Regions from separate parts of the Streptomyces sp. NPDC050548 genome, predicted to be linked through region 4. Evidence: riboswitches for the same ligand, from Rfam matches in the RefSeq annotation. Region 4 holds a riboswitch; each other region holds the start of a gene.

Region 1 (7,144 bases), on a different contig from region 4:
CGGGTACGGGAGTTGGTCAGGCGGTCGTCTCCGGGCGGCCGGGCCGGGACCAGTGGGTGTGGAAGGTGCCGGAGCGGTCGGTACGCCCGTAGGTGTGGGCGCCGAAGAAGTCGCGCTGGCCCTGGAGCAGGGCCGCCGGCAGACGCTCGGCGCGCAGCGTGTCGTAGTGCGACAGCGCGGCGGAGAACGCCGGGACGGGGATACCCCGGCGGGCCGCGGAGGCGACCACCTCGCGCCACGGGACCTGCGCGTCGCCGATCTCGCGCGCGAAGGTCTCCTCGCCGAGCAGGCTGACCAGCCCCGGGTCGGCCGTGTAGGCGGCGCGGATCCGGTCGAGGAAGGAGGCGCGGATGATGCAGCCGCCGCGCCAGATCCCGGCGACCGCGGCGAGGTCGATCGACCAGTCGTACTCGGTGGCCGCGTCCTGGATCATCTTCCAGCCCTGGTCGTAGGCGATCACCTTCGAGGCGTACAGCGCCTGTTCCACCTGGGCGGTGAAGCGGTCGGCCTCGGTGCGGCTGAGCGGGGGAGTGGTGCCGCCGGGCAGCCCGCGGTAGGCGGCGCGCAGGTCCGCCTGGCTGGAGGAGGCGCGGGCGAAGGTGGCCTGGGCGATCGCGGTGACCGGCGAACCCAGCTCCAGCGCGGTCTGCACGGTCCAGCGCCCGGTGCCCTTCTGGCCCGCCGCGTCCTTGACGATGTCGACGAACGCCCCGCCGGTCTCCGCGTCCGTGTGCGCGAGGACCTCGGCGGTGATCTCGATGAGGTAGGAGCCGAGCCGTCCCTCGTTCCAGCGGCGGAAGATGTCCGCGATCTCGGCGGGGGTGTAGCCGCCGACCTGGCGCAGCAGGTCGTAGGCCTCGGCGATGAGCTGCATGTCGGCGTACTCGATGCCGTTGTGCACCATCTTCACGAAGTGCCCGGCGCCGTCCGTGCCGATGTGCGTGGAACAGGGCTCCCCGTCGACCTTCGCGCTGACCGACTCGAACATCGGGCCCAGCACGGCGTACGACTCCGCAGAGCCGCCGGGCATGATCGACGGCCCGTTCAGCGCGCCCTCCTCGCCGCCGGAGACCCCGGCGCCGACGAAGTGCAGTCCCTGTTCGCGCAGGGCGGCCTCACGGCGGCGGGTGTCGGCGAAGTGCGCGTTGCCGCCGTCGATGATCATGTCGCCGGGCTCCATCAGCGCGGCGAACTCGTCGATCACGGCGTCGGTGGCCGGACCGGCCTGCACCATGATCATCAGGCGGCGGGGGCGTTCGAGAGCGGCCACGAACTCCTGTGCCGTCTCGGCCGGGACGAAGGCACCCTCGTCGCCGTACTCCTTCATCAACTCGTGGGTGCGGTGCGGCGACCGGTTGTGGACGGCGACCGTGTAGCCGTTGCGGGCGAAGTTGCGGGCCAGATTGCGGCCCATCACACCCAGGCCGGTGACGCCGATCTGCGCGGTGGCGTCGGCGGCTGGGCTGTTCGGTGCGGATGCGTTCATGGGGTGCCTGTTCTCCGAATTGGTGACGTGGCGGGTCGGCGCGGGGCGCCCATGACCGCTGGTACGTGCGCGATCGCGGATTGACTCGAAATTCCGCGTGATTGGGAGCGATCTTGCCGACCGCCGCACGGCGCGTTCCGCCGGATGCGAAGATCGCTCCCCTGGAAGGGAGCGGCCATGGGTGACATACGGGTGCGGTGCGCGACGTTCAACGTGCTGCACGGCCAGCTGATCCGGCCGGACGGCCACCCGGCCGCCGGCCGCCCCGAGGACCCCTCGGCACCCCTCGCCGAAGCCGTCGCGTCCCTGGACGTCGACGTGCTGGCCCTCCAGGAGGTCGACCGCTTCCAGGAACGCTCCGGCCGCCTCGACCAGGCGGCGGTCGCCGCCGCGGCGCTGGGCGCCCGCGACTGGCGCTACGCGACGGCCCTGCACAGCCGTTTCGTACCGGACCGTGGCTGGGTCACCGACCCGTCCCAACCCGCGCTGCGCGTCCACGGCCCCGCAGCCCTTGAGCCCGAACTCCCTTCCCAGGGCGTCGCGTTGCTGTCCCGGCTGCCGGTCCGCGAATGGCGGTCCCTACGGCTGTCCCCGGGCCCGCTGGCCGTGCCGTTGCGCGTCGCCGGGCGGGCCGCTCCGGTACTGGCCCGGGATCAGCCACGGGCCGCGCTGGCCGCCGTACTGGAAGGCCCGCAGGGGCCGTTCACCGCCGTGGCCGTGCATCTCTCGTTCGTGCCGGGCTGGAACATCGGCCAACTCCGCACCGTGCGCCGCTGGATCGCGGAGCTGCCCCAACCCCGGGTGCTGATGGGCGACTTCAACCTCTTCGGCGCTCTTCCCCGGATCACTCTGAACGCGACCGCGCCGCGTGGCTGGCGGAGTGCGGCCCGGCGGGCGACCTTCCCCTCGCACCGGCCGCTCGTCCAGCTCGACCACATCATGACGACGGGGCTCGCCGCGGACGCCGTGGGGGCGGTGGGCGCGCCGAGGGTGGAGATCTCCGATCACCGGCCGCTGGTGGTGGAGCTCTCGCTGTGAGTCAGTTCCACAGGGGGTAGGTCACGGTGTGCTGGAACTTGTCCGGCCGCGCTCCGGGGTACGTCAGGGTGATCTCGCCGTACTGCCGCAGCTGCGGATGCCGCTTCCAGGTCTGTGCGGAGTCGAGCCGCACGGTCACCGGGAAGGAGTGGAACTTGCCCGCCGCGCAATAGGGTTTGCAGTCGTTCACCCAGTTGACGCCCGTGGCCGTCGCGGAGTTGGCGTTCCAGGCGGTCCAACGCAGCGACGCCAGGCGGCTGTTGCCGTCGCCGCAGGCGAGCATGAAGTCGGCGGGACGCACCTCGGGATGCCAGAGGCAGTCGACCAGCACGGGGACCGCGGGCTGCCGCTGGGCGACCGGTTGCGCGTGCACCGTCGCCGGGGCCGCGGACGAGGTGCCCACGGCCGGCGCCAGCAGAGCGGCCGCACAGACCGTGACGACTCCGACCATGGTGTGTTTGTACATGTCCGCTCCCGGCCGCCCGTTCGTACCCGTCACTCCGCACCCGCACCGGCGGTGGACCCGCCTGCAGGGACACGGTCGTCGTCCGTCTCTCGTTCGACGCTACGACCGTGTCCTGGGTTCCACCACTCGTACAGAGCAACGACGCGGCCCGCCGGGAGTAGCGGGACGCATGTGACCCATTGGCTCAGGCGGGTCGTACGGCGCCCCGGATGGCGGCGGAACCGGCGTAGAAGATCGACTCCTCGCGTATCGGCGTGCCGGGGCTCGGCGCGTGGATCATCAGGCCGTTGCCGGTGTAGAGGCCGACGTGGTCGATGCTGTCGTAGAAGAAGATCAGGTCGCCGGCGCGGATGTCCGTGAGCGGGACGAGGGCGCCCGCGCCGGACTGTTCCTGGGCGGTGCGGGGGAGCAGGACTCCCGCCGCCTTCCAGGCGGCCTGGGTGAGGCTGGAGCAGTCGTACGCGTCCGGTCCCGCAGCGCCCCACAGGCAGGGCCTGCCGATCTGTGCGCGGGCGAAGGCGAGCGCGGTGGCGGTCTTGCTCTGGGCGCCGGCGTCCGGTGTGGTCGCGGTGGGCACGACTGCGGTGGGCGCGGGGCTCATGGCCGGGGCCGGAGGGAGCGGGACTTCGGGGGCCATGGCCGGAGGGGCGGGGGGCGCGGGCGCGACGGACGGGGCCGCGGCGAAGGAGACCTCGGGGGCGGGGGCGGCCGGCTGCCACTCCTGCTGCGGCGGGCGCCAGGACGGTTCCGGTGCGGGCTGCCAGTCGGGCCGGGCCGCGGGCTGCTGGGGGATGAGAGGTATTTGCCCGGTGGACCAAGCTGGTTGCTCGGCTACTGCGGGCATCTGTCCGGTGGACCAAGCTGGTTGCTCGGCTACTGCGGGCATCTGTCCGGTGGACCAAGCCGGTTGCTCGGTCACCGCGGGCATCTGGCCCGTGGACCACGTCTGTTGCTCGGTCACTGCCGGGAACTGGCCGGTGGACCACGGCTGTTGTTGGGTCACCGCGGGCATCTGCCCTGTCGCCCAGGTCTGTTGCTCGGTCACCATGGGCATCTGCCCGGTGGACCATGTGGTCTCCGGGGCGGACCAGGCCGTCTCCGGGGGTGGCCAGGTGGCGCCCGTCGGCGCGGTCTCGGTGCGCGGTGCGCCGATGGACGGGAGCAGGTCCAGGCTCGCGGTGAGCGGGTCGAAGGCCGGTGCCGGGGCGGTCGCGAACTGCTGCGGTGCCATGACGCGCGCGGGCGGCACGTCGACAGCGGGGGCGGGCGGTACCGGCGGCAGGTCGAGAATGGTCGCCGGAGGCATCTGCGACATCTGGGCCTGTGCCATCTGTGCGATCTGCGCGATCTGAGACATCTGCGGCACCTGAGACATCTGCGGCACCTGAGATATCTGCGGCACCTGAGATATCTGCGGCACCTGAGACATCTGCGCCTGAGGTGCCTGCGTCTGTGACATCTGCGGCATCTGTGCCATCACAGGAGACTGCTGTGTCTGCTGTGTCTGCTGTGTCTCCTGTGCGGCGGGAGGCAGCGCGGCGATGGGTGCTGCGGTCAACTCCGCTGCGGGGCCCATGAGTTGCGGGGCGGTGGACTCCGGTGCGGCGGTGGTCCCCATGGTCAGTTCGGCCACGGCGCGGCCGGGCTGCGCTTCGAGTTCGCGGCCGGTGCTCTGGGGCTCGGGACGTCGCTCGGACCGCTCGGGGCGGGATTCGGCCGGGCGGGCCGGGGTCCTGCCGGGCGGCAGCATCGCCGGTACGGTCGGGCCCAGTTGGGTGCGGGCGCGGTCGAACAGCTGCCGGGTGACGGCTTCGACGGCGGGGTCGGAAGGACGTGACGCGCTGGAGCGGGACTCGACACGCTTGCGCGGTTTCCCGGACATCGCACGTGTGGCGTTGTAGGTTCCGGAGTCCGTCTCGGCCCGGTCGTAAAGAGAGTTGATCCGCCGCTGGACTTCGTCGCGGGTGGGTCGGTCGTCCACGGTGGGGCCACTGCCTCCGGTGCGCGTGCGTCGTTCTGCCGGCATGGCAGACGTGCTCCTTCCGCTTCGCGCCTACCGGGTTAGCTGTCGGGTTCGGGCGTCGATCACGGAAGGTTTGCCCTACGGTCCTTGCCCTGAAGGGCAGTTGGACCGATTCACCCCAAGTTCGGTTGGGTCCCCGGCTCCGGCTGTCGCGAGCGACACGCCGGACTCGGCGCAAGCCGTGCGGCCCGGCGCCGATCGCCGGAGTAGGTCGTACGGCCTGACGCCAACTTAGCCAACGTGTGTGCCTCGTGTGAAGGTTGAAGCGCGATATGTCCGATACGTATTTGTGACCTTTACCTCGCCCTGGTGTGTCGAGGGGTCAGGGGCCCGTCGGGGCGGGTGATCCATAAGAGGTCGCTATGAATTTCTGGGACGGTTGAACACACCGGGACCGGGCTCCGTATTGGGTCGGGGGATTTCCATGCCGGGACGAGCCGGGCCGACCGATACGTGTAGGAGCAACTTCCTTGGCACGCAACACGCGCAGACGCCCCACAGGCGCACGACGCGCGACGATGGCAGCAGTCGCCCTGATGCTGGGCGGCGGAGGACTGATGGCGGCGAACGTCTACGCGTCGGCGTCCGAAGGTGGTTGGGGCGGTGACTCCGCCCAACAAGGGTCTCCGGACGCGGCATCGCGAGGCGCGACGATCGACTGCCCGGACATCGGTACCCAGTTGACGACGGTGCCCGACGAGGCGAAGACCGACGTCGACAAGGAACTCGCGAATCTGGACCAGCAGATAACCGAGGCCTACCAGAAACTTCAGGACTCCAGGGAGTCCATCCGCCAGGACGCCTCCTTCGCCGACAACGCGATCATGAATCCGTTGAAGGAGAAGCGGGCCGCGACCATCGGGCGGATCGACGACGCGATCGCACGCGTCGGGGACCGACCGGAAGGACTCGACGCGCTCGCCGCCTGCACCCTGATCGCGCCCACGAACGAGAACGGCGACCAGGGCGACCAGGACGGCAACGGCGACGACCAGAGCGCCAGTGCCAGTGCCAGTGCCAGCACCGGAGACCAGGGCGGCCAGGGACAGCAGGGTCAGCAGGGCCAGCAGCAGTCCACCAACGGGCCCGTCGCCTCGGACTACGCGGACATCACCTCCGTACAGCCGAATGTGAACGCTCCGCAGGAGCAGGCCGATGCCTCCCGGGGCACGTTCGTCACCGCCTGCGGGGTGAACGAGAACGGCCTGTTCAACTCCGACAACGTGATCGTCGCGCCCGGTGTCACCAACGGCGCCCACCACTTCCACGACTACATCGGCAACCAGTCCAACAACGCCTTCGCCAGCGACCAGGACCTCGCGAACGCCGACACCAGCTGCGAGAACCCGGGCGACAAGTCCACCTACTACTGGCCCGTGCTGCGCCTGCAGAACGGCAAGCAGGAGCGGGACGCCGACAAGCCCGGCGGCGGCACCGAGGGCAATACCGGTGAGATCGTCACGGCCAAGCAGGTCACCCTGACCTTCGAGGGCAACCCGCAGAGCAAGGTCGTCGCGATGCCGCGCCTCCTGCGCATCATCACCGGCGACGCGAAGGCCTTCGTCAACGGCCCGGCCAACGCCAACGCCTCCTGGAGCTGTACCGGGTTCGAGGACCGGCAGCTCAAGGACAAGTACCCGCTGTGCCCGTCCGGAAGTGACGTCGTGCGCACCTTCAAGTTCCAGAGCTGCTGGGACGGCCGCAACATCGACAGCGCCAACCACCGCACCCATGTGGCCTTCGAGGCCGCCGACGGCGCCTGCCCGGCCGGCTTCAAGGCCATCCCGCAGCTGGTGCAGCGGATCGTCTACGCCGTCGACGCGCCGAGCCTCCAGGACGGCGGCAAGACGAGCCCGCTGTTCGCGGTGGACTCCTTCCCGGAGCAGCAGCACAAGCCCGTCACCGACCACGGCGACTTCATCAACGTCTTCTCCGAGAGCCTGATGAACGACATGGTCACCTGCATCAACAGCGGCGAGAAGTGCGGCGCCGGCACGGACAACGACCCCGGAACGGGCGGCGGTTCGGGCTCCGGCGGGGGCGACGGCTCGGGTACGGCCGGTGGCTCGGGTTCGGGTGACGGATCCGGTACGGGCGGCGGTTCGGGTGAGCCGCAAGAGTCTCCCACGGC
Region 2 (7,144 bases), on a different contig from region 4:
GTTCGCGGGCCACGGAATAGGGTGGCCGCGTGGCGAGAGTGCGGTTGAGTGTGGCGGAGCGGCGTGCGGAGTTGCTGCGGGCCGCCGTGGAGCAGATCGAGGCGCGGGGTGTGGCGGCGGTCAGGATCGCCGACGTGGCCTCGGCGCTCGGGGTGAGCAACGCGCTGGTGCTCTATCACTTCTCGACCAAGGAGAAGCTGGTCGCCGCCGCGTTCACGTTCGCCGCCGAGGACGATCTCGCACATCTGCGCAAGCTTCTCGGCCGCCGTACGACCGCGCTGCGCCGGCTGCGGGCGGCGGTGCGCTGGTACGCGCCGACCGGGCAGGCCAAGGGCTGGCGGCTGTGGATCGAGGGCTGGGCGGCGGCGCTGCGCGAACCCGCGCTGCTGGAGGTGACGCGCGATCTCGACCGGCAGTGGAAGCGGGCGCTCGCGGAGGTCGTCGCCGAGGGAGTGATCGCGGGCGAGTTCCACTGCGCGGACCCGAACGCGGCGGCCCTGCGCCTGACGGCCCTCCTGGACGGCCTGGCCGTACAGATGACGGCTTACGGGGGCGCGGTGTCGCGGACGCGGGCCCTGGAGTGGGTCGACGAGGCACTCGCGCAGGAACTCGGCCTGGAACGGGCGGCGTTGACGACGCCCTGACCCGCCCCTCCGTGGACGGCGGCCCGTGGATCGGTGCGGCCACGCGCGCGCGGACGCACCGATCCACGGCACCTGGGCGCCCTGCGTGTCGGCCGCGGCCACGCGCGGACGCACCACCCCGGCCGAAGGAACGCGCGCCGTCACGTGCGGCCACACGCGTGCGGACGCACCGCGGTCGTCGTCGCCGCGCTCGGTCTCACGACACGTGCGGCCACACGCGCTCGAACGCGCCGGCGCCCCGCGAGCCCTACGCCCCGTCAAGCCACCCAGTCGATCCGCATCTTGATGTCGTCGGGCGACAGCGCGCCCTTGGCCTCCACATGGTCGCCGGAGGACTCGCCGCGCAGTCGGCGGCCGATCCACGGCACCAGGTACTCGCGCGCCCAGTGCACGTCGTCGCGGCGAATGTCGAGCGTGCCGCGCGGCGGAAGCGGCGGCCAGGGCTGGTCGGGGTCGGCCGGGACCTCGACACCGAGGACCTGACCGGCGCGGAGCGCCACGCGCGTGTGGCCCTCGGGAGAGAGGTGGAGCCGGTCGCCGTCCCAGGCCCGCCGGTCCTGGACCGTCTTGAGGGACCACAGGTCGAGCACCGGGCAGCCGTAGCGGTCGGCGATGGCCCGCACATGTCCGTTGTAGGTGGCGATCTTGCCGCGCAGATGCTTGAGCACCGGCACACCGCGGGTGTCGAAGCCGGTCGTCACCAGGACGGTGCCGACGGCGGAGGTGAGGTCGGCGACCGCGCGTTCGAAGCGCTCGGCGACCTCGTCGGGGTCGGTGCCGGGCCGGATGATGTCGTTGCCGCCCGCGCAGAAGGAGACCAGGTCCGGGCCGATCTCCTTGGCCCGGGTGAGCTGGTCGGCCACGATCTGGTCGAGCAGTTTCCCGCGCACGGCGAGGTTGGTGTACTCGAAGTCGCCCTCGGGCCGCCGGTCCGCGAGCAGTACCGCGAACCGGTCGGCCCAGCCGACCATCGCCCCGTCGGGCCCGGGGTCGCCGACGCCCTCGGTGAAGCTGTCCCCCACCGCCACGTACGACCCGATCACTGATCTGTTGTCACTCTTCGAATCGTTAGCCACAGCAACCATAATTCACCTTGGACTGTGACCTACGCGATCGTATTTTGGGGTTGACGAGCGGTGAGATAAGCCACTTGTAAAGGGTTGTCCAAAGTCGGAATAAGCCCCTGGCCAGGGGCGTTGACCCCGGGAACTGCCCTGCGCCGGGCCCCGACGTCAGCCGACGGTGACGCCGTGCGAGCGGAGGTAGGCGACCGGGTCCACGTCCGAGCCGTAGTACGGAGTGGTCCGGATCTCGAAGTGCAGGTGCGGGCCGGTGACGTTGCCGGTCGCGCCGGAGAGGCCGATCTGCTGGCCCTCGGTGACGGTCTGGCCGGCCGAGACGGACAGCTGCGACATGTGGGCGTACTGCGAGTACTCGCCGTCCGCGTGCCGGATGACGACCTCGTTGCCGTAGGCGCCGTCGTAGGCCGCCGAGACGACCGTGCCCGCGGCGACCGCCTTGACGGTGGTGCCGGTCGGGACGACGAAGTCGACGCCCGTGTGATAGCCGCTGGACCACATGCTGCCCGCGACGTGGTAGCCGGTGCCGATGGTGCCGCCGGTCACGGGGAGGGTGTATCCGCTGGAGGTGCTGGTGGTGTCGGCGCTCTGGGTGGCGGTCGACTTCTTCGACGACGAGGAGGAGGACGACGACGAGGACGAACCGGCCGACGATCCGGACGACTTGGTCGTGCTCGTCGTGGCCTTCTTGCCGAGGGAGAGCTTGAGGCCCGGGTGGATCAGCGACGGGTCGGCGCCGATGGCCTCGCGGTTGTCCTGGTAGATCTTCTTCCAGCCGCCGGTGACGTCCTGGTCCTCGGCGATCTTCGCGAGCCAGTCGCCCGCCTTCACCGAATACGTCTTCACGCCTTCGGTCTTCGCGGTCGCCGCCTTCTCCGTCACCGTTTTCTCGGCGACCGGAACCGACTGAACGGCCTTTTCCGGAGCGGAAGTCGAAGGGGCGGCATGGGCGCCGGTGGCCCCCATGAGCGGAAGGGCGAGCGCGGCGCCGCCGGTTCCGGCTGCGGCTATCGAGCGGCTGAGGCGCTGGGACTTGGGGCGGCGGTGCTTACCCTTCGCGGGCATGACGAATTCCTCTCCGGCGCCTGCGGGGTGAGCTGTCGGGTGCGGGCTGGAGATGCCCGGCCGCGCGCTGGTCGCGGCTTTACCCCAAGCCCGTTCCGGAGACCGGAACAGGCGTCCTACCTGTGGGTCCCCCGCTCCTGCCGCATACGGGTGGGTGTGTGCGGAGTCCGGTCGGCGGCAGGATTGGGCGTCCGTCCGGATTGGTGGCGAACGTAAGCGAGGAAGACGCAAAGGGACAAGCAGGAGGTTCCACGGTTTTGGGTTTCTTGTGACTTCCTGTGGGAATTCACAGTCACCCTCCGTGAATTCCCACAGAACTTCCCCCTCAATTACCCTGGAAAAGCACGTCAATTACGTGAACATGACCAGCGACGTACGGTCACGGGTATGACGCTGCTCACGTACAAACTCTCAGGTTCCCTTATTCCAGAGCGAGTTGTAACGAAGGCTGCAATTCGGGCAGAAGGCTCAGATGCGACGCAGCCGGAGAACCGTCGCATCGAGGTCACCGCGCAACCCTGTCCGCAGCCCGTGGTGCAACAGGACGGCACCCCGGTGGACTTCACCCGTTTCGAGGCATTCGTACGACGCCGTCGGGTCGAGCCCGCGCAGCCGGAGCGCCGGTACCGGCTCGCCGTAGTGCTGCGCCTGGAGCAGGGCGAGGACGACGCTCTCGTCGCCGCGCGTGTACTGCACGGCGCTCAGTCCGCCGGTCGGCGGGCGCAGCCGGTGGAGGTCGCCGCGCTGCACGAGCGGCCGAATCTCCTTGTAGAGGGCGATCCACTCGCGGGCCTCGGCGAGTTCCTCCTCGGTCCACTCGGAGAGGTCGCCGCCCACGCCGAGCACCCCGGCCATGGCGCTCACGAACCGGAAGCGCAGGCTGCTCACCCGGTCGTTGAGCTGGGTGTTGGGGCTGTCGGTGACCCAGGCGGCCATCACGCGCGCGGGGTGGATCTGGCTGAAGCCATGCTGGATGGCGAGCCGGTCGAGCGGGTCGGTGTTGTCCGAGGTCCACACCTGGTCGGTACGGCTGAGGATGCCGAGGTCGATCCGGCCGCCGCCGCCCGAGCAGGACTCGAAGGCCACACCGGGGTGGGCCTCCCGCAGCCGGTCCAACAGGGCGTACAGGGCGCGCACATGGTCGACCCAGAGGCGCTGCGGATAGGCGTCGCCGGGCCAGCCCGCGTCGGTGAAGCAGCGGTTGAAGTCCCACTTCACATAGTCGATGGGGGCGCTGGAGAGGAGCCCGTCGAGCTGCTCCCAGAGATACTCCTGGACGTCCTCGCGGGCGAGGTTGAGGACGAGCTGATTGCGGAACTCCGTCCGCTTTCGTCCCTCTTGGTACTGCACCCAGTCCGGGTGGGCGCGGTACAGGTCGCTGTCCGGGTTGATCATCTCGGGCTCGACCCAGATGCCGAACTGCATGCCCAGGGAGTGGACGCGGTCCGCAAGAGGCTTGAGGCCGGCGGGGAAGCGGTCCGGGTTGGGGGTCCAGTCGCCGAGTCCGGCGCGGTCGCTGGTGCGGGCGCCGAACCAGCCGTCGTCGACCACGAACAGCTCGACGCCGGCCGCCGCGGCGCGCTGCGCGAGCACCTCCTGCTGCTCCTCGGAGATGTCGAACTGCGTGGCCTCCCAGGAGTTGTAGAGCACCGGGCGGTCCTTGTCCGCGTCCGGGACGACGTACGTCCGCTGGTAGGCGTGCCAGGTGCGGCTGGCGCCGCCGAAGCCGGCGTCGCTCCACAGGGCCGCGAAGAGGGGTGTCGTGAAGGACTCCCCGGGCGCGAGGCTCAGCAGCCCCGACTCGTCGTACCCGGCGCCGCCGGTGATCTGCACGCGCGCGTCCGGGAGTTGGGCCACGGCGATCCGCCAGGACCCCGACCAGCCGAGGGCGCAGCCGTAGACCTCGCCGCGTTCCTCGGTCGCGTCGGTGTCGAGCGCGACCCAGGGGAGGTACTGGTGTCCGGTGTGGCCGCGGCGGCTGCCGATGACCTTCTCACCGTAGGTGAGGGGGGAGCGCACCAGCCGTGACTCGGCGGCCCAGCGTCCGTGCACGTGCGACAGCTGCCACTCCTCGCGGTCGGGCAGGGTCCAGGTCGCGGAGTCGGCGCGCAGCAGCTCCAGCGGCTCGGTCCCCTCGTTGTCGAGGACGGTCCAGCGTTCCACGACGTCGCCGCGCGTGCGGTAGTGCAGGGTGATCGTCAGTCCGGCGTCGCGGAAGCGGAGCCGCAACTCGTCGCCGTCGGTGTCGTAGCGGTCGAAGGTCCACTCGGTGCCGCGCCGCTCGGCCGTGCGCACCGACAGGGCGGGGCGGACGAAGCGGGGGCCGCCCTCGACCGGGTACTCCTCGTGTCCGTCGAGCGGGGACTCGAAGGAGGAGCCGCCGGGGAGCGGGCGGGCGGCGAGTTCCTCGGCGTCGGCGAGCGCGATACGGGGACCCCAGTGGAGATGGAGCAGTTCGTCGCGCTCGGTGAGATGGACGGCGTAACTGCTCGTGGGTCCGGACAGCACCCACGTACGGCCGTTCTCGGCGGTCTCCAGCATCAAGTCCCTCACAGATTCGAACAAGTCCACTCAAGCGCCAACATCATCAATGGTGCGGGACCTGCGAGGCAACGCCTGTGGAGAACTCATAACCTGTGGAAACCCGTGTCACGCGTCCGGGTCAGCGATGCCGGCCCGGTCCGGTCAGCACTCCGCTGAAGCCGGCCAGCACGGAGGGGTTGTCGACGAGCCAGGCCCGTACCCGGTCCGCCCCGTGCCCGTCGGCCGGACCGGACCGGAAACAGGTGTCCAGGGTGTCGAGGAGGGCGCCGACCGCGCGGCGGGCCAGTGGTTCGCGCACCCGGTCGTGGGCCTTGGCGGCGCGGTCCCTCCACATCCGGGTCTCGTCGGCCGCCGAGGGGGTCGGCGGGCCGAACGCCGCGACGACCGTCAGACCGAGGGCGGACATCGCCCTGCGATCGAGCGGTGCCGTGGAGCTGTCCCACACTCCGGCGAAGATCGTCCGGGCCTCCGGGAAGCGGTCCCCGTGGAAGGCGAGCGCTCCGCGCAGGATGGCCGCGGCGGCGCGGACGTCGTCCGCGCCCAGTTCGTCGGCGAGCCGCGCCACCTCCGCGAGCCGGTGTTCGGCCGTCGCGATCGCGCCCTCCCCGATGTCCAGGCACACGATCCGCAGCGCGGTGTAGGCGTAGAGGGCGCGCGCGCCGATGGAGCGCAGGACGAGGACCGCCTCGGTCCAGTGCTCGCGGGCCCGGTCGCGGAAGCCGCCGCTCTCGTCCGCGTCGCCGCAGAGCACGAGGGAGAACGCCCGTGCGTAGTCGTCGCCCGCGGCGCGCGCCGCCGCGACGGCGGTCCGGCCGTGCGCGCGGGCGCCGTCGATGTCGCCGCGCTGGAGGCAGTACGTCGTCCAGTTGGTCTGCAGGACCGCCCGGTCCCAGTGGAAGGCGGTGCCCGCGATGCCGTTCTCGGCCCGTACGAAGAGTTCCTCCACGTCGTCGTGGCGTCCGCTCAGCATGGCGTGGAACGGTTCGTGGCAGGCTCCCAGGACGCCGACATCGGGGTTCTTCGCCCGCCGGCACGTCACCTGGTACTGGTCGATGAAGAGGCCGGCCTCGGCGTGCCGGCCGACGACATGACTGAGCCAGACGAGCCAGGTGAGCGCGCGGAACAGCGCCAACTCGTCCTCCTCGGTGGGCTCCAGGACGTCATAGGCCCGCAGACTGCGCCGCAGGCGGTCGATGCCCTCCTCCTCCCGACCGCTGATGGTCCAGTAGTAGGCCCGTCCCGCTTCCAGGGCCAGGGCCTCGGCCGTTCTCGACCGGGCCATCAGGAGGTCCGAGGCCGCCCGGACGTTGGCGGACTCCGCGGTGTGCCGGCTGATCCACTCCCCTTGGCCGCCCGGCGCGCCGTCGTGCACGAAGCGCAGGGCCCACGCCATGAAGCGTTCCTCCGCCTCGGCCTCCCGCCCTTCGGCCCGGAGCCGGTCCAGCGCGTACTCGCGGACCGTCTCCAGCATCCGCAGCCGGCTCCCCTCGGGCGTCGGAACGGTGAACAGGAGGGATTTGTCGACCAGTTGGGCCAGCACCCGCAGGGTCTCGTGGCGGTCCGCCCCGGGGAGGGAGAGCGCCGTCTCCGCGGTGTCGAGGGAGCAACCGCCGACATACAGGGCGAGTTCGGTCAGCACCCGCTGCTCGGTGGCGTCCAGGAGGGCGTAGCTCCAGTCCAGGACGGCACGCAGGGTGCGGTGCCGGGCGGGCGCGGTCCGCTTCCCCTTGGACAGTAGGGCGAAGCGGTTGTCGAGGCGGCGTTCGATCTCGCGCACAGGCAGCAACCGCACGTGCGCGGCGGCGAGTTCGA
Region 3 (7,144 bases), on a different contig from region 4:
CACGCGCGGCATCGACGGCAGCGTGCACGTGGGGCCGAACGCGGTGCCCGCGCTGGCCCGCGAGGGCTACGGCTGGGGTGTCGTACGCCCCCGCGAGATCGCGACCACGGCGGCCTGGCCCGGGGTGTGGCGGATGGCGCGGCAGCACTGGAGGTACGGGGTGGGGGAGCTGCGGCGGTCGGTGTCCAAGAGCGCGTTCACCAGTGCCGTACAGCGGCTGCTCCCGGCCGTGACGCCCGAGGACCTGGTGCCTTCGGCGGCCGGGGTGCGGGCCCAGGCCGTCCTGCGGGACGGCACGCTCGTCGACGACTTCCTGATCAAGGAGGGCCCCCGCGCGGTGCACGTCCTCAACGCCCCCAGCCCGGCGGCGACGGCGTCGCTGCCCATCGGGAGAGAGGTTGCCCGGCGTGCGCTGGCCGTGCTGGGGCAGGAGGACGGCGTCCGGCTCCCGGTGCAGCCGGCGGCTCCCGGTTCCCCGTAAAATCGACGCATTGTGTCTGAGTCCCCCAACACCCCCGACGCCCCCGCCCAGCCCGCGCAGCGCACCCGCAGGGACGAACCCCGTTTCCCCGACGGCCCCAAGCCCGACCCCGCCGGCTCCCACTTCGAGCGCCGCATCCGGAGTTTCCAGCCGCGCCGGAGTCGCGTGACGACGGCGCAGGCCGATGCCCTGGAGCGCCTGTGGCCCAAGTGGGGCCTGGACATCGACGGTCGGCGGAATCTCGACCTGACCGAGCTGTTCGGGAACGACAACCCCGTCGTGCTGGAGATCGGCTTCGGGATGGGTGAGGCGACCGCGCAGATGGCCGCCGCCGACCCGGCGACGAACATCCTCGCCGCCGATGTGCACACCCCGGGGCAGGGCAATCTGCTGGGCCTCGCCGACCACCACGGGCTCTCCAACATCCGGGTCGCCAACGGGGACGCGATCATCCTGCTGCGCGAGATGCTCGCGCCGGACTCGCTCGACGGGCTGCGCGTCTACTTCCCGGACCCCTGGCCGAAGAAGCGGCACCACAAACGGCGGCTGATCCAGGAGGAGTTCCTGACGCTGGCCGCGACCCGGCTCAAGCCCGGGGCGACCGTGCACTGCGCGACGGACTGGGAACCGTACGCCGAACAGATGCTCGAAGTGCTGGGCGCGCACCCGGACTTCGAGAACAGCCAACCCGACGGCGATTTCGCGCCGCGTCCGGACTTCCGGCCGCTGACCCGTTTCGAGGGGCAGGGACTGGACAAGGGTCATGTCGTGAACGATCTGCTGTTCCGTCGCGTACCCCACGACGACCAGCGCTGAAGCCAGGCTCCCTCGCGGGCCGTGCCCTTACCTCGTTAGGGTCGATGCCGTGGCCACGTATTCGCCGTACCCACCGCACCCCGGCCACCCGGCCGGTGGTGTGCCCGGGCACGTGCCGCGCGGGCGCTGGTGGCACCGGACAGGAGTCCGTTACGGCGCGCTGATCACGCTGCTCGCGCTCTCCGGGCTCGTCATCCTCGCCCTCGTCCGCCAACAGACCGGTACGGAAGGGTTCTTGGTGGGTCTCGGGCTCGCCGTGCTGCCCGTGCCGCTGCTGGTCGCCGCGTTCCGCTGGCTGGACCGGGTCGACCCCGGCCCCTGGCGCAACCTGTTGTTCTCCTTCGCCTGGGGGGCCTGCGCCGCCGCGCTGATAGCGATCGTGGCCAACAGCTTCGCCACCCGATGGATAGCGACGGCGACCGCCGACCCGAGCGGCGCGGACACCCTGGGCGCGACGGTGATAGCGCCGATCGTGGAGGAGTCGGCGAAGGCGGCGGCCGTGCTGCTCGTCTTCCTGTTCCGCAGACGGGACTTCACCGGGATCGTCGACGGGGTGGTGATAGCCGGGGTCACCGCCACCGGCTTCGCGTTCACCGAGAACATCCTCTACCTCGGCACCGCCTTCGGCACCGACCAGCTCACCGGCGACCGCGGCTTCACCTCCGTGACGGCGGCGACGTTCTTCGTGCGCATCGTCATGTCCCCGTTCGCGCACCCCCTGTTCACCGTCCTCACCGGCATCGGCTTCGGCCTCGCCGCCCGCTTCCCCGACCGGCGCCATGTCCGGCGTGTCCTGCTCCCACTGACCGGACTGCTGCTCGCGATGGGCATGCACGCGGTCTGGAACGGCTCCTCGACCTTCGGCCAGTACGGCTTCTTCGAGGTCTACGGCCTCTTCATGGTGCCCGCGTTCGGCCTGCTGACCTGGCTCGCGGTCTGGACTCGGCAGCGTGAACTGCGCGCGGTGCGCGAGGAGTTGCCGGTGTATGTGCTCGCGGGCTGGCTGACCCCGAGCGAACCGTTCGTGCTCGGCTCGATGCGGGCCCGCCGGCTGGCCCGCGAGTACGCCGGCCACTGCCTCGGCCGCCCGGCGGCCCGCTCGGTGGCCCGCTACGAGGCCTGCGCGACCTCCCTGGCGTTCCTGCGGTACCGGGCCGCACGGGGCCGCGCCGGTGCCGACTTCGCCGTACGGGAAAGGGAGTTGCTGCACGAGCTGTGGCAACTGCGGGAGGTGGCGCGGCCCGCGCTGGAGTACGCGGCGCGGCGGATCGCGCCGCCGGTGCCGGTGGTGGTGCCGCCGTGGCCGGTGTACGGGTCGTACGGGACTCCCGTGTACAACCCGTACCGGTCCTGACGCCCGTTAGGCCGACGCCTGTGTCAGCTGCTCGATCTCGGCGTCCGTGAGGGCCAGTTCGGCCACGGCGAGCAGGTCGGGCAGCTGCTCCAGGCTCCTGGCGGAGGCGATGGGGGCGGCGACCGTGGGCTGGGCGGCGAGCCAGGCGAGGGCGACCGTCGCGACGGAGGCGTCGTGGGCCCGGGCGACCTCGTCCAGGGCGGTCAGGACCTTCTGGCCGCGCTCGGATGCGAGGTAGCCGGCGGCCCGTCCGGCGCGCGGGCTGTCCACGGTCGTACCGGGCCGGTACTTGCCGGTGAGGAAGCCGGCCGCGAGGGCGAAGTAGGGGAGCGCCGCGAGGCCGTTGCGCTCGGCGACGTCCCGGAGTTCGCCCTCGTAGGTGTCGCGGGAGACGAGGTTGTAGTGGGGCTGGATCGCGACGTAGCGGGCCAGGCCCTCGCGGTCGGAGAAGTCGAGGGAGGCCTGAAGGCGCTCGGGCGAGATGTTGGAGGCGGCGATGTGCCGCACCTTGCCCGCCTTGACCAGCTCGTCGAGCGCGCCGACGATCTCCTCGACCGGCACCTCGACCTGGTCGAAGTGGGTGTAGTAGAGGTCGATGTGGTCGGTGTCCAGGCGGCGCAGGGAGGCCTCGGCGGCGGCCTTGATGTTGGCGGCGGACAGGCCCGGGAAGTCGGGGTGCTGGCTGACCTTGGTGGCGATGACGACGTCGGAGCGGTTGCCGCGGGCCTTGACCCACTTGCCGATGACGGTCTCGGACTCGCCGCCCTGGTTGCCCGGGGCGAACGCCGAGTAGGAGTCGGCGGTGTCGACGAAGTTGCCGCCCGCGGCGGCGTAGGCGTCGAGCACGGCGAAGGAGGTCGCCTCGTCGGCGGTCCAGCCGAACACGTTGCCGCCGAGGTTCAGCGGAAAGATCTCCAGGTCGGACCGGCCCAGCTTGCGAAGAGAAGTCATGCTCTACCTCAACTGCCGGACCGGAACCGGATATTCCAACGGGTGATCCAGAGATCTCGGGGACCTCAGGGGTTGAGGCCCTTGCTGCGCAGCCAGGGCGCCGGGTCGCTGGCGGTGGCGGCGCCGTTGATGTGGACCTCAAGGTGGAGGTGCGGCCCGGTCACGTTGCCGGTGGCGCCCACGCGGCCGATGACGTCACCGGTGGCGACCTTCTGGCCGACGCTGACGTTGATCGAGGACTGGTGGCAGAACCACAGCTCGGTGCCGTCGTCGAGGGTGAGGATCGTGCGGTAGCCGTAGGACCCCGCCCAGCCCGCCTCGGTGACCGTGCCGCTGTGGATGGCCTTGATCAGCGTGCCGGTGGGGGCGGCGAAGTCGAGTCCGGTGTGGTAGCCGGAGGACCACATGGAGCCGGCCTGGCCGAAGGTGCCGGTGATCGTGTACGAGGCGACCGGCAGCGTGTACTGCTTGGCGAGGGCGGCGAGCTTCGCGGCCTCGGCCTTCTTCTTGGCGGCGGCCTCCGCGGCCTTCTTGGCGTCGGCGGCCTTCTGCGCGGCGTCCTGCTCGGCCTTCGCGGCGGCGGCGTCGACCTGCTTGGCGACGGCGGCCTCGGCGGCGGCCTGGGACTTGCCGTCGACCTGGAGCTGCTGCAGCTCGGCCTGTTCCATGATCCGGTTGCGCAGCAGTTCGCCCGCGTCCGAGGTGCCCTTGGCGGTCTCGGTGGTGGTCACGCCGACGCTGCTGAGCGCGGTCGCGGAACCCTTCGGCGTACTGGAGGAGTCGTCCAGCAGGTGGCCCACGTTGGGCAGGTCCGGCATGGAGATCGAGACCGGCGGCTTGCCGGTGTTCGCGCTGGCCATCCCGCCGGCGCTGACGGCGGCTATGACACCGACGCCCAGGACGGTGGAGCTGCGGGCGAATCCCCCGCCACCACGCTGCTTGGCGACACGGTGCTTGCCGCGGTTGGGAAGAACGGACTCCGCGCTGGGGTTCCACTCCTCCCAGGGGCCCTCGTCGGGGCGGAAACCGCCGTAGACGAACGGGGCTTCTGGGGCAGCCTGGTTGGACGCCACGTGGGCGTGCTCCTTTCCTTCCTTCTCGCCTACCGGGTTAGCTGACGGGTTCGGAGCAGGAAGGTCTCCTACGCGCGTAAACCGGTCGTGTTCCCACGACTGTCGACGTGCGATTCACCCCAAGTGGTGGTTCCCCGGTTCCCTCGCGGGATTCGGCGCGTGCGCACGGAGCTGTCTCTTGTGACGGCTGGGACGACCGTGCTGCGTTATCGAACGTTAATAGACACGGGCGCCCGTTTCCAAGCCCGTTCGCTTGATCATTAACCTTTCCTTGCAGGACGAAGAGCCCACGAACGGCGAAAAACGGGTGAGTTGACCGGTCGTCGACCGGTCATGGACGGCGTACGGCGATCATCGCCATGTCGTCCGTCATCCCGCCCCCGGAGTAGCGGCGCACCTCCTTGGCGAGGAGGCCGAGCAGCGCCTCGGGGCTGCGGAAGGTCCGCCCGGCCAGCCGCTCCCCCGGGTCGTAGAACACGCCGTGGCAGTCCCGGGCCTCGGACAGACCGTCGGTGTACAGGAGCAGGGTGGCGCCGCCGGGGAACGCGAACTCCTCGGCCCGGTCGGGCCAGAACCCCAACTCCCCCATCCCCAGCGGCAGTGCGGGCTCCTTGACGAGCAGGGTGTCCACGGTGCCGTCCGCGTGCAGGAGCAACGGCGGCGGGTGGCCCCGGTCGACGATCCGCAAGACGCCGTCGCCGTGCGGGAGTTCGGCGAGGACGGCCGTGGTGAACCCCTCGAACGCGTCGAGCCCGTCGCGCCGGGTGCCCTCGCGCGCGAGCGCCCGCTCCAGCCGCTGCGCGACCGCCTCCAGGGTGCTCTCCTGCTCGGCGGCCTCCCGGAACGCCCCGATGACCACCGCGACGGCGGCGACCGCGCCCATGCCCTTCCCGCGTACGTCGCCCACGACCAGCCGTACGCCGTGCGGGGTGTCCTGCACCGCGTACAGGTCGCCGCCGATGAACGCGCCCTCCTGCGCGGCCTCGTAGCGCGCGGCGATCTCGAACCCGCCGATGCGCTCGGCCGGTTCGGGCAGTACGGCGCGCTGGGCGGCCTCGGCGATCTCGCGTACGGAGGCGAGCTGTTCGCTGCTGCGGCGGACGAGGGCGTTGATGAGGACGGCGAGACCGGCGACCGTCGCCACGGTGGCCACCTCGGTGACCGCGTCGATGCGCAGGACGATGCCGAGCCTGATGTGGACGGCGAGGACGACGACGAGCGCGGCGAGGCCGGTGAGGACGGTGCCGCGTCGGGAGTAGAGGGGGGCGGCGACGAGCGGGGCGGCGGTGAAGAAGGGGGCCGCCGTGAAGTCCTGCGGGGTGAGGTAGTCGTAGCAGGCCCCGACGATCAGCAGCAGGGCGGGCAGCCGGCGGACGAGGGCGAGGACGCGGGCGGTCCGCCGTTCCTCGTCGGGGCCGAGACCGGGACCGAGACCGGGGTCGGGCACGGGATCGCCGGGCAGGCGCCCGCCGGCTCGCACATACGGACCCTCCTCCACGCCTCCAGTTTTTCCCGGTGGGGGGAGGGCTGCGAGCGGGGTGGGCCGACCGGGGGGAAAACACTGAGGGCCGGAATCCGTTTCCGGATTCCGGCCCTCAGTCTTGAGTAGCGGGGACAGGATTTGAACCTGCGACCTCTGGGTTATGAGCCCAGCGAGCTACCGAGCTGCTCCACCCCGCGCCGTTGTGATTGCAACTATACGCCATCCGCGGGGTCCGATGTCACACACGTTTCAGTCGGCGGGGTTACCGGCGTGCGTGAGGGTCTCCCAGGAGACGAAGAGGTCGTCGCTGCCGGCCGGCCGGGTCGTCTCGGCGAGCTTGTGCGCGGCGGGCACCTTCATGCCGAGCCGGTCCTCCAGGTGGTTGAGCGGAACCTCCAGGTCGGGCCCCATGTTCCGGTCGACCTTGCCGCCGCACAGCCAGGCGGGCGCGGCCTCGCCGAGCTGGTAGCGGGAGTGGAATTCGAGGGCCGCCCGGAGCCGGTCCTTGACGCCGTCGTAGAGGTCGACGCCCTGGTGCCAGGCGGTCTCGGCGATGTGCCCGGTGGCGGCGAGCGAGTACCCGACGTGCTTGAAGTTGCGGCAGGTCTCCTGGGCGATGCCGTCCTTGAAGGTGGTCTGCTTGAACCAGTACGTCGTGAGCTTCTGCGGAGTGGTGACGGTGGAGCGGGCCGGGGTGAGCGGCACCTTGCCGTCCTTCTCCAGGTAGAAGTAGGCGGGCACGCGGTCGCGGAAGCGGGCGACGGCCGCGTCGAAGGCCCTGTGGTCGTCGAGGAAGACGGCGATACCGATCGCCGCGTCCGTCATCGCGAGGTCCCAGTTGCCGTTGTAGTCCGGCAGGTCCTTCGTCACCTCGGGCTGGTACGCGGTGCGCAGCATGGTCGCGAACCGCTGCACCCGGTCCTCCGGCCACCCGGCCCCCGGCGCGTACCGCACGATCTCCGCCGCCCGCGCCCACGTCGACCCGG
Region 4 (7,144 bases):
CGACGCCGGCATCCCGTTGGTGGCCTGCGGCAAACCGCTCGGCCCCGCCTCCAAGTACAGCTACGTGGCCGCGGCCGACCGCGACGGCGCCCAGGAAATGGTCCGCCACCTCATCTCCCGCGGCAGACGCCGCATCGCCATGGTCACCGGCCCGCTGGACGCCCCCGGCGGCCCCGACCGTCTGGCCGGCTACCGGGACGTCCTCACCGAGGCAGGCCTCCCGCACGACCCGACCCTCGTGGTCGAGGGCGACTACCGCCGCGCGGGAGGCGAGGAAGCGGCCCGCAGACTCCTGGCTCAAGCCCCCGACATAGACGCGGTGTTCGTGGCGTCGGACCTGATGGCCCTCGGAGTCGTCAACACCCTTCAACAATCCGGCCGTTCGGTCCCGGATGACATCGCTGTCGGAGGCTTCGACGACTCGGCGGCGGCCACGGCGATCACCCCGGCCCTCACGACCATGCGCCAGCCCTACGACCGCATCAGCGCCGAGATGGTCCGCATGCTGCTCGCGCAGATCGCCGGCGAGGACACGGCGGGCGTGATCCTGCCCACCGAACTGGTGATCCGGGAGTCGGCATAACCGCCGTAACTGTCAAACCAACCGGAACTCGGGTCAACGGATGTGAAGGCAGCGGCCGTCCGGTTCGTGTCGAGTCGGTGGGGCGTTCCATCCGTATTCTCTGATCATGGCCGCACCCCTCGCATATGCACTGATCGCCACCGACCTGGACGGGACGCTGCTGCGCGGCGACGACACGCTTTCCGACCGGTCCCGCATCGCACTCGCGAGGGCGGCGGCGGCCGGCGCCCGGCACCTGGTCGTCACCGGCAGGCCCGCCCCGAGAGTGCGCCCGCTCCTCGAAGACCTCGGCAGCAGGGGGCTCGCGGTGTGCGGACAGGGCGCGCAGTTGTACGACGCCGGCGCGGACCGGCTGCTCTGGTCGGTCACCCTGGACAGGGAGTTGGCGGAGACCGCGCTCGGCAAGATCGAGGCGGAAGTGGGCCAGGTGTACGCGGCGGTCGACCAGGACGGGGTGGACGGCCTCACCCTCATCGAGCCCGGCTACCTGATGCCACACCCCACGCTTCCCGCGGTGCGGGTCGGCAGACGCGACGACTTGTGGTCCGAACCGATCAGCAAGGTGTTGCTCCGTCACCCGGCCCTGGAGGACGACGAGTTGGCGTCCACGGCGCGTTCGGTGGTCGGTTCCCTGGCCTCGGTCACCATGTCGGGCCCCGGCACCGTCGAACTCCAGCCACTCGGCATCACCAAGGCGACGGGCCTCGCCCTGGCGGCCCGCCACTTGGGCCTGACCCCGTCCGACACCATCGCCTTCGGCGACATGCCGAACGACATCCCGATGTTCGACTGGGCGGCCCACGGAGTGGCGATGGCCAACGCCCACCCCGAACTCAAGGCGGTGGCCGACGAGGTGACGTCCTCGAACGAGGACGACGGAATCGCGCTGGTCCTGGAAAGACTCCTCAGCTGAAGAGTCTTTTAGGGGCGCGGGGCTGTGTCAATTTGCGGCTCCGCCGCGCGGGCGCGACCAGCCACGACGGCGGTGCCACTCAAAACACAACCCGTCATGGCTGGTCCCACGTTTCTAGTAAGCCCCGTACACGTTGTCGATCGACCCATAAACCGCCGCAGCGTAATTGCAAGCAGCCGTGATGTTCGCAACCGGGTCATACGGATCGAACGAAGTCCCGGCAACGTGATACGCGTTGAACGTCGGGTCGATCACCTGGAGCAGCCCCTTGGACGGCGTACCCGCCGCCGCGTTGGAGTCCCAGTTGTTGATCGCGTACGGGTTCCCGGACGACTCACGGATCACGTTGCGGTAGATCCCGTTGTACGTCCCCGGAATCCCCTTCTGCGCCATGATCGCGAGCGACTCACGGATCCACCCGTCAAGGGTGTTGGGGTACCCGGCGACCGTGGTCGACGAGGTCGTCGCGGCCGACGCGGTGGTCGCCCCCACGACGGGCAGGGCGAGGATCGCGACACCGGTACCGGCGACAACGACACGGCGGACAAGGCGGGCGCGGCGGGACTGAGCGGATGCAGGCATGACGAGGTTCCTCTCCGTCGCCTGCGAGGTGAGCTGTCGGGTTCGGGCTGGGAGGTGCCCGGCCACGCCCTCACGGACGTGACTTAACCCCGAGCCGTCCCGGTCGTGGTGACCGGTCCGGCGACTTACCTGGGTCCCCCGCTCCTGCCGTGCGAGAAGTTCGTGACTGGGATGCCGGGCGGCGGCAGGATTCGGCGTTCCGCTCGACAGGCCCGGAAACTATGCGAGAGCACATGTCCGGAACAAGTGGCGGAATCACACCTAACCCCTATTGACCTTGGTCTGAGGCGTATGGGGCACTTGATCCTTTGCGTAAGCCAAGGTTCAACTGTCAATAACCGCAAGGGGAAACGTAAAAACACAGGACCACAGGTCACGCACAGAAATACGTGACCCAACTCACGGCAGGATGAAGAGCGGCAAATCGGGCATTCAGCCTCAACTGGCAGTTCTCGGAACCTTTTTCTCCCAAGTGCGGTGGAAGATCACCTCGTCGCCCTCGGTGCAGATCACCTCGTTCGAGGTAATAAAGTCCGTTTCGTCGCAAGTAATCTCCGACCGCGTCTGCACGGTCGTGTCCCATCCGAGCTCCGGCCGATGCAGCCGGATCGTCCAGTCGGACCGCGTACGGGCGGACAACGGATCCGACTCGTCGATCGTGTACGTCTCCAGCGCGTCCTCGGTGAACTCAAGCCCGTCCGGATACACACGCGTGCCCCCGTACCGGGGATCCACCTCCAGCCGCCACTCGCCCTTCGCCACATCCCGCACGACCAGCCGCTCGGGCCGCGGCTCGTCCAGCGTGGCCGGGTAGTTGACCCCGATGGGCGCGGCCTCCTCGGGCTCGTCGAACCTAATGGCAGGCCCCAACTCCTGCTCCCGAACGGGGAGTTCCATCGCACTCCCCTCCGGATCCAGCGTGAACCCCGCCCCCGACTCCGGCTGCGGCCAGATCCACGGCCAGTACGCCGACGACACGGCGAGCCGGATGCGATGCCCCGGCGGAAAGGCGTGCCCGATGGCGTTCAGCTCGAAGGTCACGTCCTCCGTGGCACCCGGCGTCCACGGCACCGCCAAGTCCCGCCCGTACCGGGCCGACAGGTTCAGCACACCCCGGGTGACCAGCGTCGAGGAACCGTCCGGAGCGACATCGCACAGCCGCGCGATCACCTGCCCGCGCGGCACACCGCAGGTCAGCCGCAGCCGCACCCTCGGCCGCCCCAGCACCCATGTGTCGGCCGGCACCTCGAACTCGAAGCACGCCGACCGCGCGTCCTCGTCCCGCTGGTCCGGCGGCAGATCGGCGTCGTTCCCGAACGGGAAGAAACGGCCCGCGTCCACACCGGTGTGCATGGGGGAACGGACAAGGACGGGCGCGCCCCGGAGGCCGTACGTCGTCGTCTTCACGTGCGGCGAGGGCCACGCGGGCTCGCCGACCCAACGGCCCGGCAGGGTGTCGTAGACCGTGGCCGGAGGATGCGATTCGCTGACGTAGGCGCGCAGGAGCGGATCGGTGGCCACCCCCGTGTCCTCGCCCTTCAGCCAGTGGTCCCACCAGCGCAGCGTCTCCTGGAGGAAGCCGATCGCGGGTCCTGGCGGCAGCCCCCGGTCCGGGTACTGGTGGGACCACGGGCCGATCAATCCGCGCACCCGCTCCGGCGGGAGGTGCTGGACGAGCCGTAGGACCGTGTCGCGGTACGGGTCGTGCCAGCCGCCCACCGCGAGGACGGCGGCGTTGATCGCGCCGTAGTCCTCGCAGACGCTGCCGTGCTTCCAGTAGTCGTCACGGAGCTGGTGGGCGAGCCAGGTGTGGATGAACGGGTCGATCTGTTCGAGGCGCTTGAGCCACATGTCGCGCCAGACCAGGCCCGCGTACTCGGGGTCCGGCGGGCGCGCGACGAAGGCGAGCATGGTGGCCGCCCAGGCGTGCAGGTCGACGGCGAGGGCCGAACCGCCCATGTAGTGCACGTCGTTGTCGTAGCGGTCGTCGGTCGAGCAGACGGTGACGATCGCCTTCAGGGGTTCGGGGGCGAGGGCGGCGATCTGGAGGGAGTTGAAGCCGCCCCAGGAGATCCCGAACATGCCGACCTTGCCCGTGCACCAGGGCTGCGCGGCAAGCCAGTTGACGACCTCGACGCCGTCGGCCAGCTCCTGGGCGTCGTACTCGTCGCCGGGCGCGCCCTCGCTGTTGCCGTGGCCCCGGACGTCCACGCGGACGGAGGCGTAGCCGTGGCCCGCGTACCAGGGGTGGCGTTGGGCGTCCCGTGGCGCGGTCCAGTCGGTCAGGCGGTACGGGAGGTATTCGAGGAGCGCCGGTACGGGTTCGTCCGTCAGCGGGCGCCACACGCGCGCGTAGAGGCGTGTTCCGTCCGCGAGAGGGATGCGGATGTCCTCGTGGGCCGTCTCGTGGGGGAAGGACGTACGGATGCGCATGGGGACCCCTGGGTTCAGTGGACCGGGTGCATGGTGCGGCGCAGCCAGGGCGCGGCGGCCATCACCGCGAGGCCCGCGGCCACCGCGAGCGCGCCGTTGACGCCGAAGTAGGCCGGTTTGGAGACGTCGTCGTAGAGCTTCACCGTCTGGGCCTGGATGCCGTTCGCGAGGGCGAGGGACAGGAACCAGAGGGACATGGTCTGGCTGGAGAACGCGGCCGGGGCGAGCTTGGTGGTGGCCGACATGCCCGAGGTCTCCAGGAGGATGTCGCCGAGGCCGAGCAGGAAGTACGAGCCGACGATCCACCAGGCCGACATGCGGTAGGCGTCGCCGCTGTGCCCGCTGGTCGGCAGCACCATCAGCAGGAAGGAGAGGCCCCCGAGGACGACCCCGATCGCGATCTTGTTGGAGGCATGCGGCTGGTTGCGGCCCATGCGGACCCAGACCGCGGCGACCACGGGCGCGAGCCCGACCTCGAAGGCGCCGAGCGCGCTCGCGTACCAGCTCGCGGGGAAGTCGAAGCCCAGGATGGTCGTCTCGGCGTTCGACGCGGCCAGCAGCATCATCGTCGAATAGGCCTGGAAGAGAATGAAGTTGAAGACCGTGGAGGCCAGGAACAGCACGATGTACGGGCGCAGTCGGCCGCGTTCCTCGGGGGTCACGCGCGGGCTCGCGAACATCACCGCGAAGTACACGACGGGCGCGATCACCGAGATGACTGTCAGCAGGTCGACGAAACGGCCCATGGTGAGCCATCCGGCGAGGGCCAGGCCGGTCGCGAGCACGGCGGCCACCAGGATGCCTACGACGATCAGCCGCACCGCGCGGCGCAGCGCGTCCGGTGCGAGTGCGAACTCGGCGGTGTTCTTGCGGCCTGCGAGGTGACGGCGTCCGGCGACGTACTGGATCAGTCCGAAGGTCATGCCGATCGCGGCGGCCGAGAAGCCCCAGTGCCAGCCCTCGTGGTCGCCGAGCCAGCCGGTGATCAGCGGGCCCGCGAAGGCGCCGATGTTGATCGCCATGTAATAGAGCGCGAAACCGGCGTCCCGGCGGTCGTCGTCGGTGCGGTAGAGCTTGCCGACCATGGTGGCCACGTTGGGCTTGAGGAGGCCGGTGCCGGCGCTGATGAGGCCGAGGCCCACCCAGGTCATCGTGCCTGTGGGGACCGCCATCGCGTAGTGCCCGCAGGCGATGAGGATCCCGCCCCACAGGACCGCGCGGTACGAGCCGAGGATGCGGTCGGCGAGCCAGCCGCCCGCGACCGAGACGAGATAGACCAGGGTTCCGTAGGCTGCGGATACGGATGCGGCCGTTCCGGACGACATGCCCATGCCGCCGTGCGCGACGGTATCCGCGAAGTAGAGGACGAGGATGGCCTGCATGCCCAGGAACGAGAAACGCTCCCAGACCTCAAGACCGGAGAGCGTGAGCAGGCCCTTGGGCTGGCCGAGGAAGGCGTGGTCGTCCTCGGGCGGCGGCCGGCCGCCGGGCTCGGCTTCGAGTGCGGTTCGGGACACCATCCGCGGCTTCCACCTAAATAGATAGTTATCCGTTCATATCAGGTGATCAAAAACATACCGGTCGTGATCCGATACCGCCCGGCCTGGACTGTGGTGGGTGGCACCTGTGATCGAAAGCCGACCGGATACGCTGACTTGAGTGAAGGCAGCGACCTATCGACAATCCGTGTGACCGCCCAGGGACACCAGCAGACAGGAGACCCCTCGTGACCGTCGTCGGGCCGTTCGGGCTGAGCGTGCGGGACCAGGCTCTGGAAGCCGATGTCCAGGCCGGAATGGCGGCAGTCGAGGAGGGTCTGCTCGAAGCCACCAAGAGCGAGGTGCCCTTCATCACGGAGGCCGCCCAGCATCTCGTGCGCGCGGGCGGGAAGCGGTTCAGGCCGCTCCTCGTCATGCTCGCCGCACAGTTCGGCGATCCCTACGCGCCGGGTGTCGTGCCCTCGGCCGTCGTCGTCGAGCTGACCCATCTCGCCACGCTCTACCACGACGACGTGATGGACGAGGCCGCCGTGCGCCGGGGCGTGGAGAGCGCCAACACCCGCTGGGGCAACTCGGTCGCGGTCCTCACCGGCGACTTCCTCTTCGCGCGCGCGTCGCACACCCTGGCCGACCTCGGCCCCGAGGCGGTGCGCGTGCAGGCCGAGGCGTTCGAGCGTCTGGTCACCGGCCAGATCCTGGAGACCGCGGGCCCCTCCGACGGGCGCGATCCGGTCGAGCACTACCTCGACGTGCTCGGCGGCAAGACCGGCTCCCTGGTCGCGGTCGCCTGCCGGTTCGGCGCGATGATGTCCGGCTGCGACGAGACCGTCGTCGACGTCCTCACCCAGTACGGCGAGCGGCTCGGCGTCGCCTTCCAGCTCGCCGACGACGTCCTGGACATCGCCTCCGACGGCCACGAGTCCGGCAAGACCCCCGGCACCGACCTGCGCGAGGGCATCCCCACCCTCCCGGTGCTACGGCTCCGGGAGCGCGCGGACCGCCTCGGTCTCGCCGAGGACATCGCCCTGTGCGAACTCCTCGACTCCGACCTCACGGACGACGACCGCCTCGCCGAGGCCATCGCCCGGCTCCGCGACCACCCGGCCCTGGAGCAGGCCCGCCGCGACACCGTCC

Evidence for each region. Region 4 has a riboswitch for cyclic di-AMP ahead of ACIBJH_RS23445 (transglycosylase SLT domain-containing protein). Riboswitches for the same ligand answer to the same signal wherever they lie in the genome.
Region 1: it holds a riboswitch for cyclic di-AMP, as region 4 does, so the genes downstream of both, ACIBJH_RS27510 (NlpC/P60 family protein) here and ACIBJH_RS23445 (transglycosylase SLT domain-containing protein) in region 4, are expected to answer to the same signal.
Region 2: it holds a riboswitch for cyclic di-AMP, as region 4 does, so the genes downstream of both, ACIBJH_RS31385 (peptidoglycan DD-metalloendopeptidase family protein) here and ACIBJH_RS23445 (transglycosylase SLT domain-containing protein) in region 4, are expected to answer to the same signal.
Region 3: it holds a riboswitch for cyclic di-AMP, as region 4 does, so the genes downstream of both, ACIBJH_RS44185 (M23 family metallopeptidase) here and ACIBJH_RS23445 (transglycosylase SLT domain-containing protein) in region 4, are expected to answer to the same signal.

Annotation. Positions count from the first base shown of each region.
Region 1 is NZ_JBITGV010000010.1:253,398-260,541, forward strand. Features, by position in the region: gene gndA (NADP-dependent phosphogluconate dehydrogenase) at 17-1,486, opposite strand; gene ACIBJH_RS27500 (endonuclease/exonuclease/phosphatase family protein) at 1,664-2,524, shown strand; gene ACIBJH_RS27505 (hypothetical protein) at 2,526-2,990, opposite strand; gene ACIBJH_RS27510 (NlpC/P60 family protein) at 3,175-5,016, opposite strand; cyclic di-AMP (ydaO/yuaA leader) riboswitch at 5,025-5,198, opposite strand; gene ACIBJH_RS27515 (DUF1996 domain-containing protein) at 5,532-7,144, shown strand, end outside.
Region 2 is NZ_JBITGV010000013.1:67,700-74,843, forward strand. Features, by position in the region: gene ACIBJH_RS31375 (TetR/AcrR family transcriptional regulator) at 30-644, shown strand; gene ACIBJH_RS31380 (SGNH/GDSL hydrolase family protein) at 902-1,687, opposite strand; gene ACIBJH_RS31385 (peptidoglycan DD-metalloendopeptidase family protein) at 1,877-2,788, opposite strand; cyclic di-AMP (ydaO/yuaA leader) riboswitch at 2,793-2,955, opposite strand; gene ACIBJH_RS31390 (alpha-galactosidase) at 3,257-5,329, opposite strand; gene ACIBJH_RS31395 (AfsR/SARP family transcriptional regulator) at 5,451-7,144, opposite strand, start outside.
Region 3 is NZ_JBITGV010000027.1:22,388-29,531, forward strand. Features, by position in the region: gene lhgO (L-2-hydroxyglutarate oxidase) at 1-481, shown strand, start outside; gene trmB (tRNA (guanosine(46)-N7)-methyltransferase TrmB) at 494-1,297, shown strand; gene ACIBJH_RS44175 (PrsW family glutamic-type intramembrane protease) at 1,347-2,651, shown strand; gene ACIBJH_RS44180 (aldo/keto reductase) at 2,658-3,602, opposite strand; gene ACIBJH_RS44185 (M23 family metallopeptidase) at 3,668-4,675, opposite strand; cyclic di-AMP (ydaO/yuaA leader) riboswitch at 4,687-4,843, opposite strand; gene ACIBJH_RS44190 (PP2C family protein-serine/threonine phosphatase) at 5,007-6,155, opposite strand; tRNA gene ACIBJH_RS44195 (tRNA-Met) at 6,282-6,355, opposite strand; gene ACIBJH_RS44200 (alginate lyase family protein) at 6,408-7,144, opposite strand, start outside.
Region 4 is NZ_JBITGV010000008.1:220,665-227,808, forward strand. Features, by position in the region: gene ACIBJH_RS23435 (LacI family DNA-binding transcriptional regulator) at 1-583, shown strand, start outside; gene ACIBJH_RS23440 (HAD family hydrolase) at 690-1,496, shown strand; gene ACIBJH_RS23445 (transglycosylase SLT domain-containing protein) at 1,611-2,078, opposite strand; cyclic di-AMP (ydaO/yuaA leader) riboswitch at 2,084-2,285, opposite strand; gene ACIBJH_RS23450 (CocE/NonD family hydrolase) at 2,517-4,511, opposite strand; gene ACIBJH_RS23455 (peptide MFS transporter) at 4,526-6,031, opposite strand; gene ACIBJH_RS23460 (polyprenyl synthetase family protein) at 6,238-7,144, shown strand, end outside.